Regions from separate parts of the Thalassolituus sp. UBA6592 genome, predicted to be linked through region 2. Evidence: predicted binding sites of a transcription regulator. Region 2 holds the regulator's gene; each other region holds the start of a gene.
The links. Region 2 encodes sigma-54, which starts transcription at its own class of promoters, with help from an activator protein. Its sites were predicted from a motif close to TGGCACNNNNNTTGCTNT; they were not measured.
Positions count from the first base shown of each region.

Region 1: a site for sigma-54 is predicted at 1,993-2,010, ahead of B2Z72_RS18645 (urease accessory protein UreD). Genes of this name have one in related genera too.
Region 3: a site for sigma-54 is predicted at 4,806-4,823, ahead of B2Z72_RS14320 (HesB/IscA family protein). Genes of this name have one in related genera too.

Region 1 is NZ_DJIO01000187.1:2,235-8,933, forward strand. Features, by position in the region: gene B2Z72_RS18640 (methyl-accepting chemotaxis protein) at 1-1,852, opposite strand, end outside; gene B2Z72_RS18645 (urease accessory protein UreD) at 2,084-2,968, shown strand; gene B2Z72_RS18650 (urease subunit gamma) at 3,066-3,368, shown strand; gene B2Z72_RS18655 (urease subunit beta) at 3,380-3,685, shown strand; gene ureC (urease subunit alpha) at 3,963-5,672, shown strand; partial or broken gene ureE (urease accessory protein UreE) at 5,683-6,120, shown strand; gene B2Z72_RS18670 (urease accessory protein UreF) at 6,239-6,699, shown strand, end outside.
Region 2 is NZ_DJIO01000146.1:19,177-25,875, reverse strand. Features, by position in the region: gene B2Z72_RS14570 (HPr family phosphocarrier protein) at 1-152, opposite strand, end outside; gene rapZ (RNase adapter RapZ) at 152-1,015, opposite strand; gene ptsN (PTS IIA-like nitrogen regulatory protein PtsN) at 1,038-1,496, opposite strand; gene hpf (ribosome hibernation-promoting factor, HPF/YfiA family) at 1,503-1,805, opposite strand; gene B2Z72_RS14550 (RNA polymerase factor sigma-54) at 1,874-3,358, opposite strand; gene lptB (LPS export ABC transporter ATP-binding protein) at 3,510-4,235, opposite strand; gene lptA (lipopolysaccharide transport periplasmic protein LptA) at 4,232-4,837, opposite strand; gene lptC (LPS export ABC transporter periplasmic protein LptC) at 4,827-5,384, opposite strand; gene B2Z72_RS14530 (KpsF/GutQ family sugar-phosphate isomerase) at 5,384-6,358, opposite strand; gene B2Z72_RS14525 (calcium/sodium antiporter) at 6,358-6,699, opposite strand, start outside.
Region 3 is NZ_DJIO01000145.1:4,068-10,766, forward strand. Features, by position in the region: gene nifN (nitrogenase iron-molybdenum cofactor biosynthesis protein NifN) at 1-640, shown strand, start outside; gene B2Z72_RS14280 (NifB/NifX family molybdenum-iron cluster-binding protein) at 662-1,135, shown strand; gene B2Z72_RS14285 (NifX-associated nitrogen fixation protein) at 1,180-1,659, shown strand; gene B2Z72_RS14290 (CCE_0567 family metalloprotein) at 1,691-1,909, shown strand; gene fdxB (ferredoxin III, nif-specific) at 2,022-2,318, shown strand; gene B2Z72_RS14300 ((2Fe-2S) ferredoxin domain-containing protein) at 2,324-2,650, shown strand; gene B2Z72_RS14305 (hypothetical protein) at 2,647-3,009, shown strand; gene B2Z72_RS14310 (Rossmann-like domain-containing protein) at 3,035-3,829, shown strand; gene B2Z72_RS14315 (YtoQ family protein) at 3,974-4,417, shown strand; gene B2Z72_RS14320 (HesB/IscA family protein) at 4,899-5,222, shown strand; gene nifU (Fe-S cluster assembly protein NifU) at 5,318-6,241, shown strand; gene nifS (cysteine desulfurase NifS) at 6,244-6,699, shown strand, end outside.

The DNA.
Region 1 (6,699 bases), on a different contig from region 2:
GCGTCGCTTTTACGATTTCCGTAATTTCACTACTCGCCGTGTGCATGTCACCAACGTTGTTGGCGATATTCTCTGACACCGAACTCTGTTCGGACGTTGCTCTGGCAATTTCAGCATTACTGTTCTTCAGCGTTTCCATCGCTGCCAGAATCGATGAGAAGGTTTCGCCAACACCGTCGATTAACTGAGCATTTTCAGCAGCCTGCTGGCGGTTATTCTGCATCAGACCTGTCGCCTGCTCCCCACGCTTCTGCAGCCGCTCCACCATGGTGTTAATTTCTTCAGTCGAGGCCTGCGTACGACTGGCGAGCGAGCGTACTTCATCTGCAACCACCGCAAACCCGCGCCCCTGCTCACCTGCCCGTGCGGCCTCAATGGCAGCATTCAGAGCCAGCAGATTAGTTTGCTCAGCAATATTGCGGATAACTTCCAGCACCGCTGAAATATTCTGACTTTCAGACGCCAGCTCAGACACTGCCAGTTCCGATTTTTCAGTAACATCCGCCTGGTTACGGATTTTACCGGATGCTTCGGTCAACAAAGAGGAACCTTTCTGAATGGTATCCAGCACATGCTCGGCATTTTCACGCGCCATATCCGTGCTGTCCGATACCTGACCGGCAGACTGAGATAAATCATGGGCTGCAGCAGCCAGCTCTCCCGCCCGTTTACTCTGTCCGGACTGGATGCTGCCCATGCGGGCGGACAGGTCCGTTAACTGTGACGTTGATGAAGTTACTCTGCGCGCCTGTCCGGACACTTCTTTCATCGTTTGCTGCAGTCTTTCCAGCAACTGATCGAATTCCCGTGACATCTCTCCAAACTCATCGCTGCGGCGGGAATTAAACCGTACGGTCAGATCGCCTTCGCCTTCGGCCAGTTCACAAATCGCAGCGGTCTGCTTTTTCAGTGGGTTTATTACCAGACTGTTCACCAGCAGATACATAACAACCACCAGAACGACGAGCGCGATCATCAGTTTTGCAATTGCAGAGAAAAATGCTGCCTGCATAATCGCGTTCTCGTCAGCGTGCGGAACAGCAATCACAATGTCGTAACCCCACGGAGTGTATTCGCGAACAGTTACATCCCACGGACTGTTCTCGCCGGATATTACTTTATCTACCAACTCGCTGTTTACATGATCTGAATGGATACGTACCGAGCCTTTGGTGTCGCGCAACGCAACAAATCCATTCTGCAAAATCCGGTAGTCTGAAATCGCCTTTTTCAGCACATCCATGTCAGCAGAATAACCGACAAGCCAGATACCGATAGTTTCTCCCGCTGAATTTTTTAACGGCTCATAGCCTGTGAGATATGGCTTACCCAGAATATCGACCTCACCATAGTAAGCCTTCCCCTGACGAATCGCCGCCATAGCTTTACCCTGAGGGGCCAGTTTGGTACCAACAGCTCGCTTGCCTTCTTTCATTACGTTGGTAGAAATACGGATAAAATCATCTCCCTGACGACTGAAGATGGTAGCGGTGCCCCCCATAACGGCTGTCAGCTGATCAACCAGCTCATAGTTACCGGCCAGACCGTAATTTCCCATGTAAAGATTGGTTGCGGGTGTTCCTGACACGGTTACCGGCTCTCCGGAGCGGGCGTCACCCAGCGCCATTCCGCGTTCCTTTAACAGTTTCATCGAACTCTGAACGCGTTCAGAAATAATACCGTTGGTCAGGTCAAGCAGCGTATTCACTTCATTAATGGCCGCCAGTGCCTCCCTTTCATGGCGTTGATCGGCTGTTTCTTTGGCCGTATAGAGACTGATTAATGACAGAACGACACCGAATGCGCCGACAATCAGACCAAGGGTCAGAAGAAACTTTTTAAGCACTGACATAGTGACTCCAGAGCGTTGTTTTTTCTGGAGTATAGAAAGCACTTTGAAGAATTCTGTGCTGCTGGCAGTTAATACAGGATATATATTCAAGTCAGTTCTACTGATAAAGCAAACACCAATTCCTGACCGCTTGGTCAAGTTGGTATTCGCCTTGCTTATACAAAGCGGCATAAATTACCCTGTTGATGACTTTCTGTCTGACCCTTCAGCCCGGACCCAAGGAGATACGGCTTGAATCTACCCGTTCAGCCGCTGAAAAGCGCGCAAGCTGACGCACCATACTGGAACGCCCGGCTGCAACTGGTGACGCGAAAAACGCCAAGAGGCACCAAACTTGTGCACAAAGAACATAAAGGCCCTCTTTATGTGCAAAAGCCATTTTATCCGGAAGGGCCGGACTGCGCGCATATTTACCTTCTGCATCCTCCCGGTGGCATGGTCTCCGGAGATTTCCTGACCATTGAGGTCCGCGCCGAAGAACACAGTCACACCCTGGTAACAACGCCCGGTGCCGGCCGGGTTTACAGAGCGCGCCCGGATGGCCTGATCCAGAAACAACAGGTCAACCTCAGCACCTCCTGTGGCAGTGCGCTGGAATGGATGCCGCTGGAGACCATTTTATTCCCGTCATCAAAAGCTCAGCTGGAAACCCGGGTAGACCTGGCTGCCGACAGCGCCTTTATTGGCTGGGAAATCACCAGCCTTGGCTTACCGGCTAACGGCGTTCGTCTGAACGATGCCGACCAGCAGACAACTCTTAAGCAGGGGCTGAAAATCTATCGTGAAGGCCGCCTGTTGTTGAATGAGCGGCTGAAGCTGACACCAGAAAACAACGAGGTGCTGAACGCCTCTGCCGGATTCCGCGGGCAGCCGGTGCATGGCCTGATGGTTGCTGGACCATTCGCCGCAGACTTACCGTCCAGCGCAATGGAAACGCTTCAGGCACTGTGCGATGAGCACATCGCCGGCGTCAGTATGAACGGAGAATTCTTAACCGTCCGTTGTCTTGGCGACTGCAGTGAAAAAGCGCGATTACTGTTGACGGAAGTGTGGAAAATTGTACGTCCACTGCTGCTGCAACGCCCCGCCTGTGCGCCGCGCATCTGGGCGACCTGACAGATAGTGAATACCATGACAGTGTATTCAACAACCGTATTTACTAACCCGAATTTTAGTTAAGAACCCAAATTTTATTTACAAACAGAGGTGCAGGATGGAATTGCTTCCCCGCGAAAAAGACAAGCTGCTGATTTTTACCGCAGCTCTGCTGGCCGAACGACGTCTCAATCGTGGCCTGAAACTGAATTATCCGGAAGCTATGGCGTACCTGACCATGGAAATTATGGAAGGTGCACGCGATGGTAAAACGGTAGCCGAGTTAATGAGCTACGGCAAAACGCTGCTCAGCGCCGATCAGGTGATGGACGGTGTACCAGAGCTGATTCACGAAGTTCAGGTTGAAGCCACTTTTCCCGACGGCACAAAATTAGTCACCGTCCACGAGCCCATCGTTTAAGGAGAAAAATTATGATTCCAGGTGAAATCATCCCTGCCGATGGCGAGGTCGTTCTCAACGAAGGACGCAAAACCATCACCATCCGTGTTGAAAATACCGGTGACCGCCCGGTACAGGTCGGTTCGCATTATCATTTTTTTGAGACTAACCCGGCACTGTCGTTTGACCGCGAAGCTGCCAAAGGCTTCCGTCTGAATATTCCATCCGGCACCGCCGTGCGTTTTGAGCCGGGTCAGGGGCGTGAAGTGGAATTAGTAGAATACGTTGGTGACCGCACAGTGTACGGTTTCCGCGGTGAAACAATGGGCAAACTTTGAATGGCCCTGTAAAAAATCAATTACATCAGGCCTGCTGAACACCCCACTGCAATGTAGTGAGAGAATGAGTTATCAGGAGTAAGAACACGAAGATGAATACCTGTAAGACTACTGGGCATTCAGCCCAAAGGGTTATGGTTAAAACACCTTCATGCTGTGTTACTGCTCTCTCGCTTAACCCATTAGGCCACGTTCACAGTGCCTTGCCTGAATGCGTTTTAACCTATAACAGGCACTGTTAAATTAATATTTACAGGCCCAGGATCAGGAGAGAATTATGAGCCGTACAATGGACAGAACGTCTTATTCACAGATGTTTGGCCCGACCACAGGCGATAAAGTGCGCCTGGGTGATACCGAATTATTTATTCAGATCGAAAAAGATTTCACTACCTATGGTGAGGAAGTGAAATTTGGTGGCGGTAAAGTCATTCGCGATGGTCAGGGACAAAGTCAGCGCACCAGCGCTGAAACCGTTGATCTGGTCATTACCAATGCCGTGGTACTGGACCACTGGGGCGTAGTTAAGGCCGATGTCGGTATCAAAGGTGGCCGTATTTTTGCCATCGGTAAAGCCGGTAACCCGGATGTACAGGACAATATCGATATCATTATTGGCCCGGGTACTGAAGTGATCGCCGGTGAAGGTTCTATTCTGACCGCAGGCGGCATTGATGCGCATATTCACTTTATCTGCCCGCAACAGGTCGAAGAAGCATTAATGAGCGGTGTAACTACCATGATTGGTGGTGGTACCGGCCCGGCCACAGGAACCAACGCCACGACCTGCACCCCAGGCCCCTGGTATATCGAGAAAATGCTGCAGGGCACTGATGACCTGCCGATGAACTTTGGTTTCCTCGGTAAAGGTAATGCCTCGCTGCCGGCGGCACTGGAAGAACAACTGGAAGCCGGTGCCTGTGGTTTAAAACTGCACGAAGACTGGGGTACCACGCCAGCGTCAATTGATTGCTGTTTATCCGTCGCCGAAAAATACGACGTACAGGTAGCCATTCACACCGATACACTGAACGAATCCGGTTTTGTGGATGACACTATCGGTGCCTTTAAAGACCGCGTGATTCACACTTACCACACCGAAGGTGCCGGTGGCGGCCACGCGCCGGATATTATCCGTGCCTGTGCCTACCCGAATGTTCTGCCATCATCCACCAACCCTACCCGTCCTTATACGGCGAATACGGTGGATGAACACCTGGACATGCTGATGGTCTGTCACCACCTCGACAGCTCCATTCCCGAAGACGTCGCCTTTGCCGATTCCCGTATCCGTAAAGAAACCATCGCCGCCGAAGATATTTTCCACGACCGTGGTGCCTTCAGCATGATTTCTTCCGACTCTCAGGCCATGGGCCGCGTCGGTGAAGTGGTTACCCGTACCTGGCAGACCGCGCATAAAATGAAGACTCAGTTTGGCTTCTTAAAAGAAGACGAAACGCTGGGTGCTGATAACTTCCGCGCGCGTCGTTATATTGCCAAATACACCATTAACCCGGCCATTGCTCACGGTATCTCCCACGAAGTGGGCTCCATTGAACAAGGTAAACTGGCTGATCTGGTGCTGTGGAAACCTGCATTCTTTGGCGCCAAGCCAAGTATGATCATTAAAGGCGGCATGATTGCAGCGGCGCCAATGGGTGACCCCAACGCATCCATCCCGACACCACAGCCAGTGCATTACCGCATGATGTTCGGTGCTATGGGCCGTGCGGTTAACGCTAACTGCCTGACCTTCGTATCGGAAGCTGCGTTAAAAAATAACGTCAAAGAAAAATACGGTCTGCAGCGTGGCCTTGCAGCATGCAAAAACACCCGCAATATCCGTAAATCCGATATGGTGCTGAACGATTGGATGCCAACCATTACGGTTGATCCACAAACTTACGAAGTACGTGCCGACGGCGAGCTGCTCACCTGTGAACCAGCCACCGAACTGCCACTGGCACAGCTGTACAATTTATTCTGAGGAAAGCCTGATGCTGGATGTTTACGAACGTTTGGGCACTCATTGCCATGATCCGGTGTACTGCACCGTCGTGGTGGATTACGAAAAACGTGATCGTGGCCGCCTGCGCTTAATCAGTACCGACGGTGAAGAAGTCCGTCTGTTTCTGGAGCGCGGCAAGCCGTTAATCGTTGGTGAATTTTTAAAAGCCACTGACGGTAAAATTGTCAAAGTGGAAGGTGCCGTTGAAGACGTGGCACACGCCAGCTGCGACGACTGGATTACCTTTGCCAAGGCCTGTTACCACCTCGGTAACCGCCATGTAAAAGTGGAAGTCGGCGACCGCTGGTTGCGCATTAAACCTGACCACGTGCTGGAAGATATGCTGCACCAGTTAGGTTTAATGGTAAGCCATGAGCAGGCGGTGTTTGTGCCGGAATCCGGTGCTTATTCCGGTGGCCACTCGCACAGTCATGGGCACGATGATGATCACGGTCATTCGCATGATCATTCACACGGGCACAGTCATGGTCATTCGCACGACCATTCTCATGGGCATGGCCATTCACATGATCACGGGCATGACCATGACCACTGATTCTGCCCTGCTGAGCACGCCTGGCTTGCTGCGTTTATTGCAGCTTTCCAGCGTCAGCCTGCCGGTTGGTGGTTTTGCTTTTTCCCAGGGGCTGGAATATGCCGTGGAAAAAGGCTGGGTCAGCAATATGAAGATGACCCGTGAATGGATTGCCACGCAACTGCACGAGACCCAGGCATTAATTGATCTGCCGGTATTAAAAGGTGCGATGCTGGCAGTACAGCAGAATGACGAAGCGCGCTGGTGTGAATGGAACGATTTAATTCTCGCCAGCCGCGAAACCCGGGAGCTGCGTTTAACTGACACCGCCATGGGCGAGGCTTTGGTACGACTGTTAAAAAGTCTCGATGTCGCTTTGCCACAGTACGCATTAAATGCAGAGGGCGATGTCAGTTTCGTTGCACTGTATGCCTGGCCTGCGGTGCAATGGCAGATTCCCTATGAATCGGC
Region 2 (6,699 bases):
ATCACCGCCATGATGCTTTTACCGTCAACCATACGCTCCGGATAGCCGACTTTTACCTGACTGGAAAAGGCCGAGGCAGTCGACACCAGTTTGGCGGCAGCCCGGGCATGCAGGCCCAGTTTATTGATAATGGTCAGCTGGGTTTTAATCATCAGGACTCCTGGTTGCTCAGCTCGCGGTGGCGGATCTGCACATTGCTGTACAGATCAGCGAATTCCTCTTTCAATCGCTCGGCGACATAAACGGATCTGTGTTGGCCACCGGTGCAGCCGATGGCGATGGTCATATAACTGCGGTTTGCCTCGATAAAGGCCGGCAGCCAGCGACGGATGAAACCGGCAATATCGTCTTTCATCAGCGCCACCTGTGGCTCGTTGCCAAGAAATTCAATCACTGGCTGTTCCAGCCCTGTGTGTGCACGCAGGCCCGGGTCCCAATAGGGATTCGGCAGGTTGCGCACATCAAAAACATAATCGGCATCGATGGGAATACCGTGTTTGAAGCCGAAGGATTCAAACAGAATGGCGATATCGTTGCTGGATTTGTCTGCGACCCGCATTTTGATCTGACTGCGCAGCTCGTGTACCGACATATTGGTAGTATCGAGGGTCAGATCCGCCAGATTGGCGATGGGGTCGAGCAGTTCTTTTTCCTGATCAATGGCTTCCGCCAGCGACAGGTGTGGGCTGGTCAGTGGGTGCTTACGCCGGGTGGAGCTGAAGCGCTGCAGCAGAACTTCTTCGCTGGCATCCAGATAGATGACATCCAGGCGGTATTCATCATTGGGCAGCTGGTGCAGGATTTCGTCGATGTTATCGAAGGCGTGAAGCAGGTTGCGGGCGTCGATACTGACGGCCACCCGGGACAGCTTTTCTTCACTTTCGGTCTGGGTGACCAGAGTCGGAAGCATGGAGATGGGCAGGTTATCTATACAATAAAAGCCCTGATCCTCGAGCACGTGCAGTGCGCTGGATTTACCTGATCCTGAACGTCCACTGATGACTACCAGGCGCATCGGTTATCTCCATATCCCTGGGTTAAGCGCTGGCGAGCGCCCGTTGATAGAGGTATTTAGCGTCCGGGGCATTGCGCAGGGCTTCCCGGTAACCCGCTTCGCTGAAGTTTCTGGCCAGCATGGCCAGTACTTTTAAATGTTCTTCGGTGGCTTCTTCCGGCACTAACAGAGCAAAAACCAGATCGACCGGTTTCTGATCGATGGCGTCGTAGTCCACAGGTTCGGCCAGGCGCAACAGAATGCCGATGGCCTGAGTGCACTGGCGCAGACGGCAATGGGGAATGGCAATGCCTTCCCCAATGCCGGTGCTGCCCAACCGCTCGCGGCTGAGCAGGCTGTCGAAAATATCGTCGGCTGAGCAGTCACTGAGCTGCTCGGCAACAAAGCCAGACAGAAACTCCAGCAGTTTTTTCTTGCTGGAGACTTCTACATTAATTAATGCGCGTTCTGGCGTAAGAATGTCGCCGATACTCAGTTCCATAAAAAATCAGCCCTGACCTTTCTGACGTGCTACCAGTTTTTCTTTGTGTTTAAGAAGCTGACGATCCAGCTTTTCTACCATCTGATCAATGGCGGCGTACATATCGTCGCCTTCTGCACTGGCGTTCAGATCTGTGCCACTGGCGTGGACGGTTGCTTCTGCTGTCATGCGCCCTTTCACCACAGTGAGAGTAACCTGACCATTGGTGATGTTGTCGAAGTGGCGGGTCAGCTTCGACATCTTGTCGTCGACATGACTCTGCAGGGCTTCGGTAATTTCTACATGGTGACCGCTGATATTGATCTTCATTTCCAGGCTCCTTGTGTGCTGGTTCTGTTTTTTACTATTTAATCAGCTTCAGGATTAAATTCAGTGTTCTAAATCAGCTGTTTACGTTCATTTGAAGGTGGAATCAACATAGCTTCACGGTACTTGGCTACGGTGCGTCGTGCAACCTGAATACCGCGTTCTCCAAGCATAGTTGCGATTTTGTTATCACTGAGTGGTTTACGGGCATTTTCTTCTGAAATCAGCTTTTTGATCATGGCGCGGATAGCAGTGGACGAGCATTCGCCGCCGCCATCTGTGCTGACATGACTGGAGAAAAAGTACTTGAGTTCAAAAATACCACGCGGGGTGTGCATGTATTTCTGTGTGGTCACACGGGAAATCGTCGATTCGTGCATGCCAACCGCTTCGGCAATATCGTGCAGCACCAGAGGTTTCATCGCTTCTTCACCTTCTTCGAAGAAGTCGATCTGATACTCAACAATTTTGGTGGCCACTTTCAGCAGGGTTTCATTGCGGCTTTGCAGACTTTTGATAAACCAGCGCGCTTCCTGCAGGTGATCACGCAGGAAAGCATTATCTGTGCTGTTGTCTGAACGACGCACCAGTGCAGCGTAATCCGCATTCACCCGCAGTTTGGGTGCGATGTCGGGGTTCAGTTCGACCCGCCATTCATCGCGCACATTACGCACGATCACATCCGGCACAACGTATTCTGCCTGTTCACCACTGACGCCGGCACCGGGTTTCGGGTTCAGTTCTTTAATCAGGCACAGTACAGATTTCAGATCATCTTCGCGCAGACGGGTCTTGCGCATCAGGGTCTGGTAATCGCGGCTGCCGAGTAATTCGATGTAGTCACTGATTACCAGCCGGGCTTCTTTCAGCCATTCGGTTTCCGGTGCCAGCTGCGCCAGTTGCAGCAACAGGCATTCACGCAGATCGCGGGCAAAAACACCGGCCGGATCAAACTGCTGCAGGCGATGCAGGACGGCCAGAACTTCTTCTTCTTCGATTTCCAGTTCCGGGTCCATGCTTTCCACCACATCTTCAATGGTGGTGTGCAGGTAACCATCGTCGTCCACGCCATCAATCAGCATGGTGGCGATTTCGCGGTCAGCGTCGGACATTGGTGTCAGGTTAAGCTGCCACTCGAGGTGATCCTGCAGATTTTCAGTGGAGGCGTGGCGGGAATCGTAATCGAAGTCGTCGTCGATGGCGTTGCTGTTGCCGGAAGAAACACCGGCTGTTGCCTGATAGGTATCGTCCCACTGGCTGTCTACCGGCAGATCGTCCGGCAGTTGTTCCTGGGACCATTGTTCGTCCAGTTCCGGAGTATCGGAATCGTCTTTGGAAGTAACTTCTGTTTTGCTCTCGGACACCTCCATAGAGGAGTGATCCGCTGTATCGTCACCCTCGTGCTCTTCCATTTCCAGCATAGGATTGGCGTCCAGTGCCTCCTGAATCTCCTGCTGGAGGTCAAGGGTAGAGAGCTGCAGCAGACGGATTGCCTGCTGTAACTGAGGGGTCATGGTCAGTTGCTGACCCATCTTTAACTGAAGAGACGCTTTCATAGAGTTCAGTACTTACCCATAGTCGGCACAATCTGTGCATTATACGCCAAGGCCGGGAACCCACAACCTGATTTGTTGGTCACTTCAGGTTGGGCCAGTCCCACTGCACAGGAGTATCCTCCTGCGTATCTGAATCCATTCGCTGCTCTGATCAGAGGCGGAAGTCCTCCCCCAGATACACTTTACGTACCTGTTCGCTGGCGAGTACTTCGTCGGCATTTCCTTCTGCAATAATGTGACCGCCACCGACGATGTAAGCTTTTTCACAGATGGCGAGGGTTTCCCGCACATTGTGGTCGGTAATCAGTACACCAATTCCGCGCGCTTTCAGCTGACGGATAATGTCCATGATGTCAGCTACGGAAATTGGGTCAACCCCGGCGAAAGGCTCATCGAGCAAAATAAAGGACGGTTCGGCGGCCAGAGCGCGGGCAATTTCCACCCGCCGGCGTTCGCCGCCGGACAGGGCCATGCCCAGACTGTCGCGGATATGCTGGATGTTGAACTCGTCGAGCAGGCCTTCCAGACGCTCCAGACGCTGTTTGCGGTTGAGGTCTTTGCGGGTTTCCAGAATGGCCAGTATGTTGTCTGACACACTGAGCTTGCGGAAGATGGAAGCTTCCTGCGGCAGATAGCCGATACCTTTGCGTGCCCGGCCATGCATTGGCAGGTGACTGATGTCTTCGCCGTCGATGGTTATCGTGCCTTTATCGGCCTGTACCAGGTTGACGATCATATAAAAGCAGGTGGTTTTACCCGCACCGTTCGGACCCAGCAGGCCGACGATCTGGCCGCTGCTGACTTCCATGGACACGTCTTTGACTACTTCACGGCCGTTGTAGCTTTTGGCCAGATGTTCTGCCTTCAGTGTTTTCATTGGCTGCTTCCGGATTGCTCAGTGCTGTTGCCGGACGGCTCCGCGTTATTGCCGGATGATTCCGCGGCGTTATCGTCTTTCTTAGGCTGGATCACCATCCGTACCCGGGAGTCTTCCGGCTTTTCTTCGCCTTCTTTAACTGTGCTGGTGCCACCGTTGGCTTTGACCGTCTCGGCATTCATATCGTAAGTCAGGCGCTGACCGCTGAACTGATCGCCACCCTGTTTCAGATTGGCGTCTCCGGTGATGATTACTTCACGCTGATCGCTCAGATATTCAATGCGCTTACCATTGGCGTAAGTGACTGGCTTACCGACATTAATCTGCTGCTGGTAACGTGCCGGTTTACCATCGGCGACGGCGCTTTTTAATACGTTGCCTTCATGCAGGATTTCCAGCCGGTCGGCTTCGATCTTAAGCGTACCCTGAGTAAGAATGACATTACCCTGATAAATCACGACACCGGTACGGCGATCCATTTCCGCCTGCTGGGAGCGGATAACCAGTTCCTGTTGTTCGTCTTCCGGCAAGGCCTGAGCCGCTGATGTCAGAATCGCCAGCAGCAGAGAGAAGGGAAGAGCGGTCAGAGACTTAAGGTTCATAACGTGAGTTAACCTCTGCATTAAAGCGGATATGTTGAGCCGGAACGTCCATGCGCATACCAACGGCCGTCATGTTGGCGCGGTCACTGGTAATGGTGACGAGCTGATCGGTTTCGGCGATGCCGGTGCTGTGGTGGTATGTCAGGCGCTCAGTGCGGATCAGCAGATTATGATTGGCTGCAGTGTCGAGCGGGCGGATTTTTACGTCATTGATCAGCTGCAGGGTTTTATCCGCATCTGTCATGGTGCCTTCAACCGCAGAGATCAGCCATTGCGAACCCTCTTCGTCGAGCACGGTAAATTCCGGCTGACTGAAATAGGTGTTGCCGATACCCGGATAGTGGCTGGAGCTGTCTGCAGTGAATTTCTGCGACTGAATACCTTCGTCGCTGTACTGGCGGCTGATCAGCTTCTCACCGTAGTAATCCGGCTCGTTATCAGCCTGATCAGCTCCGGCTGGTGTCAGTTCACTGGTGTAGCGATCTACTGCCAGCAGAGCCAGGCCGAAAAATGCCGTGATGATCAGCAGCAACCAGCGCTTACGCATCAGATCACGCCCGCTCGCAGCAGGTCGTGCATATTGATAACGCCAACGGCTTTGTCGCCTTCCTTAACCACCAGAGCGTTAATTTTGTTGTCTTCCATGAGCTTCAGGGCCTCGGCTGCCAGGGTTTTTGGCGTGGTGCTTTTACCGCCATAGGTCATAACGTCTGCCATGGTGGCGGTGTGAATATTTACACCGTTGTCGATGGCGCGACGTAAGTCACCGTCGGTGAAAATCCCCTGCATCTGGCCATCCAGCTGCACGGTTGTCATGCCCAGACCTTTGGACGTCACGACCAGCAGGGCTTCAGAGAGCGTCGTTGCTGGTTCGACGACTGGCAGTTCGGCGCCGGCGTGCATGATGTCTTCGACTTTCAGCAGCAGACGACGGCCCAGTGAACCACCTGGATGAGAGAAGGCAAAGTCTTCGGCGGTGAAGCCGCGGGCTTCGAGCAGAGCCACAGCCAGGGCATCGCCAACCACCAGAGCACAGGTGGTAGAGGAGGTTGGTGCCAGATTCAGCGGGCAGGCTTCCTGTTCAACACCAGTATCCAGATGCGCGTCAGCTGCGGTGGCCAGTGTTGATTCCGGTTTACCGGTCATGCTGATCAGGCGCGTGCCGAGGCGTTTGAACAGTGGTAGCAGGCTGGTTACTTCGCTGCTTTCACCGGAATTCGACAGCGCGATGACCACGTCTTCCGGCTGGATCATGCCCATATCACCGTGACTGGCTTCGCCCGGATGAACAAAAAATGCCGGCGTGCCGGTGCTGGCCAGAGTGGCGGCCATTTTGGTGCCGATGTGGCCGGATTTCCCCATGCCGGTAACCACCACACGGCCTTTACATTCGAGGATGAGTTTGCAGGCGATGGCGAAATCTGTGGACAGACGGTCGATCAGGTGCCCGATCGCTTCCTGCTCCAGGGTTATGGTGCGACGGGCGGATTGCAGAAAATCAAAATCAAAATTGGTAGTCATTAGCTTGCCATAAAATATAAAGACGACATGTAACCAATAAAACTGGCTGTCAGTAACAGACCGGAAAAACGGCCAAGAGTGCCGCTGCGGTAGTTCACCAGGAACATAATCACCAGCGCAACGGTCAGCACCATCATAACCGAGTAATCACGATACAGCGCCTGCGGGTCAACCTGAGTAACGGCGAGCAGGCCGGGAATCGGCATAACAGTGAGTAAATTAAACATATTCGAGCCGATCACGTTACCGATAGCAATATCGTGGTGGCCTTTCAGGGCACTGGCCACAGACGCCGCCAGCTCGGGCAGGCTGGTACCGATAGCAACGATGGTCAGGCCGAT
Region 3 (6,699 bases), on a different contig from region 2:
TGGTGAATGGCTGCACAAACACACAGCGGTTCCAGGCTATTTCTTTGGCCATTTAATGGGTCTTGAAGTGCTGGATAACTGGTTTATGACCCTGTCTGAGATCAGTGGTCAGCCAGTGCCGGCTAAATGGCAGCGCCAGCGTAAGCAGCTGCAGGATGCCATGTTGGATACACATTTTATGATTGGCATGTCACGTATCGCCATTGCTTCAGATCCTGACATGCTCGCGGGCTTTGTGCGTCTGCTGCAGGGCATGGGCGCTGACGTCGTCAGTGCAGTCGTGCCGGCGCTGGGAAGTGCATTAAAAGCGCTGGAAAATGTTGAAATTGTGGTCGGCGATCTCGAGGACCTGGAGGCCGATGCCCGTGCGCAGAATGCACAGATTCTTCTGACCAACAGCCATGGTGCGGAAACCGCAGAGCGGCTGGGTATTCCTCTGCTGCGTATCGGCTTTCCGCAATACGATCAGGTAGGCGGATTTCAGCGCCAGTGGTTTGGCTATCGGGCAACCTCTCAGGCGTTATTTGATCTGGCCAATCTGGTGCTCAGTCAGCACCACGAGCTGGAGCCTTATTACTCCGTTTACGCGCAGAAATACGATGAAAAGCATCAGCAGGTGAAAGCCAGTGCCTGGTCATAACACTGCCGGCGGGGAACAGATATGACAATTACCCGAAAGCTTCAGGTGCTCGACGACGAAGATAATTCGACGCTGTTAAAGGTGGCCTTTGCCTCCTCTGACCGGGTGACGGTTGATCAGCATTTTGGTTCAGCGTGTTCATTTGTTATTTACGGCGTAAATCCGGAACGCAGCAAGCTATTGCAGGCCAGTGAGTTCGGCGATATCGCGCTGGATGCCAATGAAGACAAGCTGGCGGAAAAACTGGACATACTCGATGGCTGTATCGCTGTCTATTGTCGCGCCTGCGGGGCGTCGGCGGTTCGGCAGTTATTAATGAAAGGCATTCAGCCAGTCAAAGTCAGTGAAGGTACAGAGATTCCGGAACTGATTGAGAGTCTGCAGCAGGAGCTGCGGGAAGGACCGTCCAGCTGGCTGGCGAAGGCCATGCAGGGATCGCGGCTCGTAGCGGGTGCGCGTTTTGATGATATGGAAGCTGAAGGCTGGAAAGAATAGCCATCAGCGTTCAGAAAACATTAATTAAAAAAGCGAGAATAACCATGACCGATGATGTTCTGGAAGCCGTTGTACAAGCCAGTGACGAGTTACTGCAAAACCCTATGATCCGCCAGATTGTTGTGCAGTTGCGGGCGATGGACAGCTATGGAACTTACGACACCTGGACCGATGACAAAGTCCTTGATCCGCTGATTCTGACTAAGGCGCGTCGCCGCGAAATTCCGGTGGTTGGTGATCCTGATGAAACCGTTATTGCACGGGTTAAGGCCTTCTACAATGCCATTGCGGTGACTATTGAAGGTCAGTGCGGACTGATGGCGGTACCTGTGATCAACCTGACCCACGAAGGTTTTGGTCGCGCCATGATCATTGTCGGCAAACTGGTGGTGCTGGATAAAACCCTGCGTGACGTACACCGTTTTGGTTTCGACTCACTGGAAAAGCTGATTGATGAAATGGAAAAACTGAGCACTAAAGCCGTTGCTTTGATTGAAGAGCATCGCGTCGTCGCTAAGTTGTAACAGACACAAACCGGATTACAGGAGACAGGTCATGACTGATGATGAACTGAAAGCACTGCGCAAAGATGCCAGCAAAAAAAAGCGTCTGGCGACAGAATGGGCTTCAAAAATTCATGATGTGGTTGAAGACACTTACTGGAGTGAATATCCGAATCTGCCGGAAATGGCAGCGCAGGCGGTAGCTGCCTGCAGCGAATGGAAAGAAGCTCAGGATAAATACGACGAAGCCGCAAAGATGACCGAAGCCTGAGCTGACCGGTGTCAGTTTGCCCGCCGGCAATATCACGGAATGATTGATGAATACTCCGGCAATGCAGGTGGGCAGGCTGACAACACAATATAACTGATAGCGGAGAGAGATCATGGGAGAAGCAATTACCGGACGCACACGGGGTGGTGCGGAGTGGACGCCTGAATTTGTAACTGAACTGGATGCCAGTACCTGCATCGGTTGCGGACGCTGTTACAAGGTTTGTCCGCGTGATGTATTTCAGTTGGTTGAACGTGGTGAAATGGTCGATGACGACGACGATTTTTACGACGACGATGATGAAATGATGGTGATGACCATTGCTAATGCAGATGACTGCATCGGCTGTGTCTCCTGTGCGCGGGTTTGTCCGAAAAACTGTCACACCCATGAAGCTTTAGCGGGGTAAGCGTTATGCCTAAGCCAGAAATTCATGTATTTGTCTGTGCCCAGCAACGTCCCGCGGGTCATCCCCGTGGCAGCTGTGGCGAAAAAGGCGCTGCATCATTGATGGATCAGTTTTCACAGAAACTGATCGCCAATAATCTGATGAATAAAGTCTCACTGGTTCCGACCGGATGTCTTGGTCCCTGCCGGGCCGGTGCTAACGTTCTGGTCTACCCGGGCGGCACCATGTACATGGATGTGAAAGCAGAAGACATCGATCAGATTATTCAGACGCATTTTATTGGTGGTGAGCCCTGGGCCGATAAAGTTGCTCCGGATGCAATCTGGCAATGATGGCCGTGGCAGCGGATACCTCCGCACTCGAAGCTGAGCGAATCAGTCGTGCCAGACAGGCTATGAAAGAGGCTTTGGCAGCGATTAATATTCAGCTGCCGGGTGTGGACAGTGATTTCACCGACACCGAATCCCGGGCAGATCCCTTTGATGGCTCGGTGACACTGTTCTGCCACTGGCGTGATAAATACGGCAACCTAACCGGCTCGCTGCAGATACATGAAAGTGGACGCATCTTTGCTGAATACGATGTGATTCAGAATCACCCGGAAAAAGCCGGCTGGTTTATTGAAGCCGTCAGTGTCTGGGGTGATGAGGATGACCTGCGCAGTGAGCTCAGATTAATTCCGCTACCTTAAGCTGCCATTATCACGGAGCGAGCGAATGACCCCGGGTCCGGAATACTACAACCGTATTTACCAGCTGATCGAAGCCAGGGCGAATATTCCTGCGCATATCTCGGATGTCCTGCTGGGGCTGGCGTGGAGCAGTGTTACGCTGCAATGTGACGACAGCCGTGCGCTCAGTACCGGGCTGGCTTTCAGTCCTGCTCAGGCACCACGTAATCTGCCCTGGCCTGGCACGCTTACGGAAAAATCGATCGCTGATATTTTAAGCTGGCTTCATGGCTGGGATAACAGTCAGCTGGTGGTGGCTCTGGCGGCGGCGAATGCGGCCATTTCTCTGAATAATCAGTTGCTGACAAAGGCCGAGCCGGTCACCTGCCACCGCCCCTTTGATATCCCGGCGAACCTGGCTGTTTTTGCCCATTTTGCTGAGCAATTGCATGGTGCGGACGTGGCCATCATCGGGCGCTATCCAGGTATCGAGTATTTCGATAAGCAGTTTTCCTATACCTGCATTGAGCGCACGCCTCAGGGGCGCGATTTACCTGATGCCGCTGCAAACTATATTCTGCCTCAGGCGGATTGGGTGTTTATCACCGCCAGCAGTCTGACCAATAAAACCCTGCCTCATCTGTTATGGCTGGCACGTAACGCTACTGTGGTGTTAATGGGCCCCAGTATGCCGTGGCTGGCCGAGTGGGCTGATTTTGGCGTGGATTATCTGGCGGGCGTGCAGGTAGAGGATCCGGCGCTGCTGCACACCATTATCAGCCAGGGTGGTGGCACTAAAATCTTTGACGCAGCTGCTCCCTATCGGGTTATCAAGCTGTAATCCCTGCTGTCGTCTGTTTGCCATTCTCCTCTTTTCTGATTTTTATGCCCTTGTCTGCCGCCCTCTGGGCCGTTGAACCTGAAGCACGCCGGGCTATGCGTTATGATAGCGGCTCAGGTTTATTCAATATAAGAGAGAGCACAGATGAAGGAATGGAACGTATACCTGTCCGGCGAAATTCACACCGACTGGCGTGAACAGATTATGGCGGGCTGCAAAGAACGTGGTCTGAATATCCACTTCACCTCCGCAGTAACCGATCATGATGCCAGCGATGCAGCAGGCGATGTTCTGGGGGCAGAAAGTAACAGTTTCTGGCGCGATCACAAATCCGCCAAAGTGAATGCCATCCGCATCCGCAATCTGATCGAACAATGCGATATTGCAGTGATCCGCTTTGGTGACAAGTACAAACAGTGGAATGCCGCCTTTGATGCTGGCCAGTGTGCGGCTTTGGGTAAATCCTACATTACCCTGCACGCTGATGACATTGTGCATCCGCTGAAAGAAGTGGATGCTGCGGCTATGGCCTGGGCGACCAGTGCAGAGCAGGTTGTTGAAATACTCAGTTATGTGGTCAGCCGCTAACGCCTGACATAGCTGCTCAGCCCGGCGCTACGACTCCACAGCCGGGCTGAATTGTCTCTGCGCTGTCTGCGTGTAAGTAACCATTGCTCTGTCTGAATTACCCCGTCCGAATTGCCCAGTACCGCTATTAGGTCGGGATAAGACTGACAGGCATGCGCTTCCCTGGTCTGTATCCTGTTATCGCTCTCTTTACAGTCTGAATTGCACATTCAGCTGTCGCTTCTTTTTTGTGTCGAATGCGACAAGTGATTACGACAATCTCCTTTGTAGCAACTGCGACAAAGCCCGCTACAACCTTTTGTGACAGTCTTATTTACGACAGCTTTTTAATGCTGATCAGGCTGGCTAAGTCTATGAATAGCCTTTCTTTTTCCTGATTTTATTGCCGTGGCACAGGGGTTGCAAAATCCCTCTCAGGCAAGACTCAACTATGGGTACGCGGCCGCAGAGCCGTACCGGCTGATGCCACAGGAGGCAGAAAATGATCACGATGACAGATAGTGCAATTTCCGCAGTACGCCGTTTTATGGATTCCACTGAAACCCCGATGGTTGGCCTGCGTATTAAGGTCGAAGGCGGCGGTTGCTCAGGTTTTCAGTACGGTATGAAACTGGAACAGGCGGTAGAGCAGGGTGATGAGCTGATCGACTTTTCTGGTCTGAAAGTGATTGTCGATGAAAACAGCGCATCGCTGTTAGACGGAGTGACCGTGGATTTTGTCGACGGTCTGGAAGGTAGCGGTTTTAAATTTGAAAACCCGAATGCCAGTAACAGCTGTGGCTGTGGCAAATCGTTCAGCTGCTGATTTTTAAAATTACACTAACAACGGGGCAATTGCACAACACGCCTCACAGCACTGAATGAGCAGGAACCAACCGGATTAGTACGAGGAGCAGAATCATGTGGGATTATTCCGAAACCGTTAAAGAACATTTTTATAACCCCAAAAACGCCGGTGCGGTTGGTGATGCCAACGCCGTGGGCGATGTGGGTTCCATCAGCTGTGGTGACGCACTGCGCCTGACATTAAAAGTAGAACCTGAAACAGAAATTATTCTGGATGCAGGTTTCCAGACCTTCGGCTGTGGTTCTGCCATTGCCTCCTCATCAGCATTGACCGAAATGGTAAAGGGCAAAACCCTGGATCAGGCACTGGAAATTTCCAACCAGGATATCGCCGACTTCCTTGACGGTCTGCCACCGGAAAAAATGCACTGCTCTGTGATGGGCCGCGAAGCCCTGCAGGCAGCGGTTGCCAATTACCGCGGTGAAGTGTGGGAAGACGATCATGAAGAAGGTGCGCTGATCTGTAAATGTTTCGCCATCGACGATGTGATGATCCGCGACACCATCCGCGCTAACAACTTAAGCACCGTTGAAGAAGTTACCAACTACACCAAAGCCGGTGGTGGCTGTTCTTCCTGTCATGAAGGCATTGAAAATATTCTCACCGAAGAGCTGGCCGCCCGCGGCGAAAGCTTTACGCCGAATGCCGTTGGCAAGAAAGAAGGCGTAGTACGTCTGAACCCGAAAAAAGAAGAAGCCGCTCCGGCTGCTGCCAAGCTTAATCCGGTACAGCGCATTCTGAAAATTCAGCAGGTGCTGGAAGGTCTGCGCCCGGCACTGCAGGCTGACGGTGGTGATGTTGAGCTGATGGATATCGAAGGCAAAAATATCTACGTGAAACTGGTTGGTGCCTGTAATGGCTGTCAGATGGCTGCCATGACCTTAGGTGGTGTACAGCAGAAACTCATCGAAGAACTTGGCGAGTTTGTGAAAGTTATTCCACACACCGAACGTCCGGTTGAAATTGCAGGAGCGTAATCATGGCTGATATCTATCTCGATAATAACGCGACCACTATGTGCGATCCTGAAGTTGTTCAGGAGCTGATGCCGTTTTTCTCTGAGCAGTTCGGTAACCCGTCTTCGCTGCATAACTTCGGCAATAAAGTGGGCTTCGCCATTAAAAAAGCGCGCCAGTCTGTGCAGAACATTCTTGGTGCTGAGCACGACTCAGAAATTATTTTCACTTCCTGTGGTTCTGAATCCGATTCCACTGCAATTCTGTCTGCTCTGAAAGCGCAGCCGGAACGCAAAGAAATCATCACTACCGTGGTTGAGCACCCGGCGGTTCTGAATCTGTGTGAATTCCTCGAAACCGAAGGCTACACCGTGCACAAATTAAAAGTGGATGGTAAAGGCAACCTGGATCTGGATGAATACGCCAGTCTGCTGACCGATAACGTTGCTGTGGTTTCCGTGATGTGGGCCAACAACGAA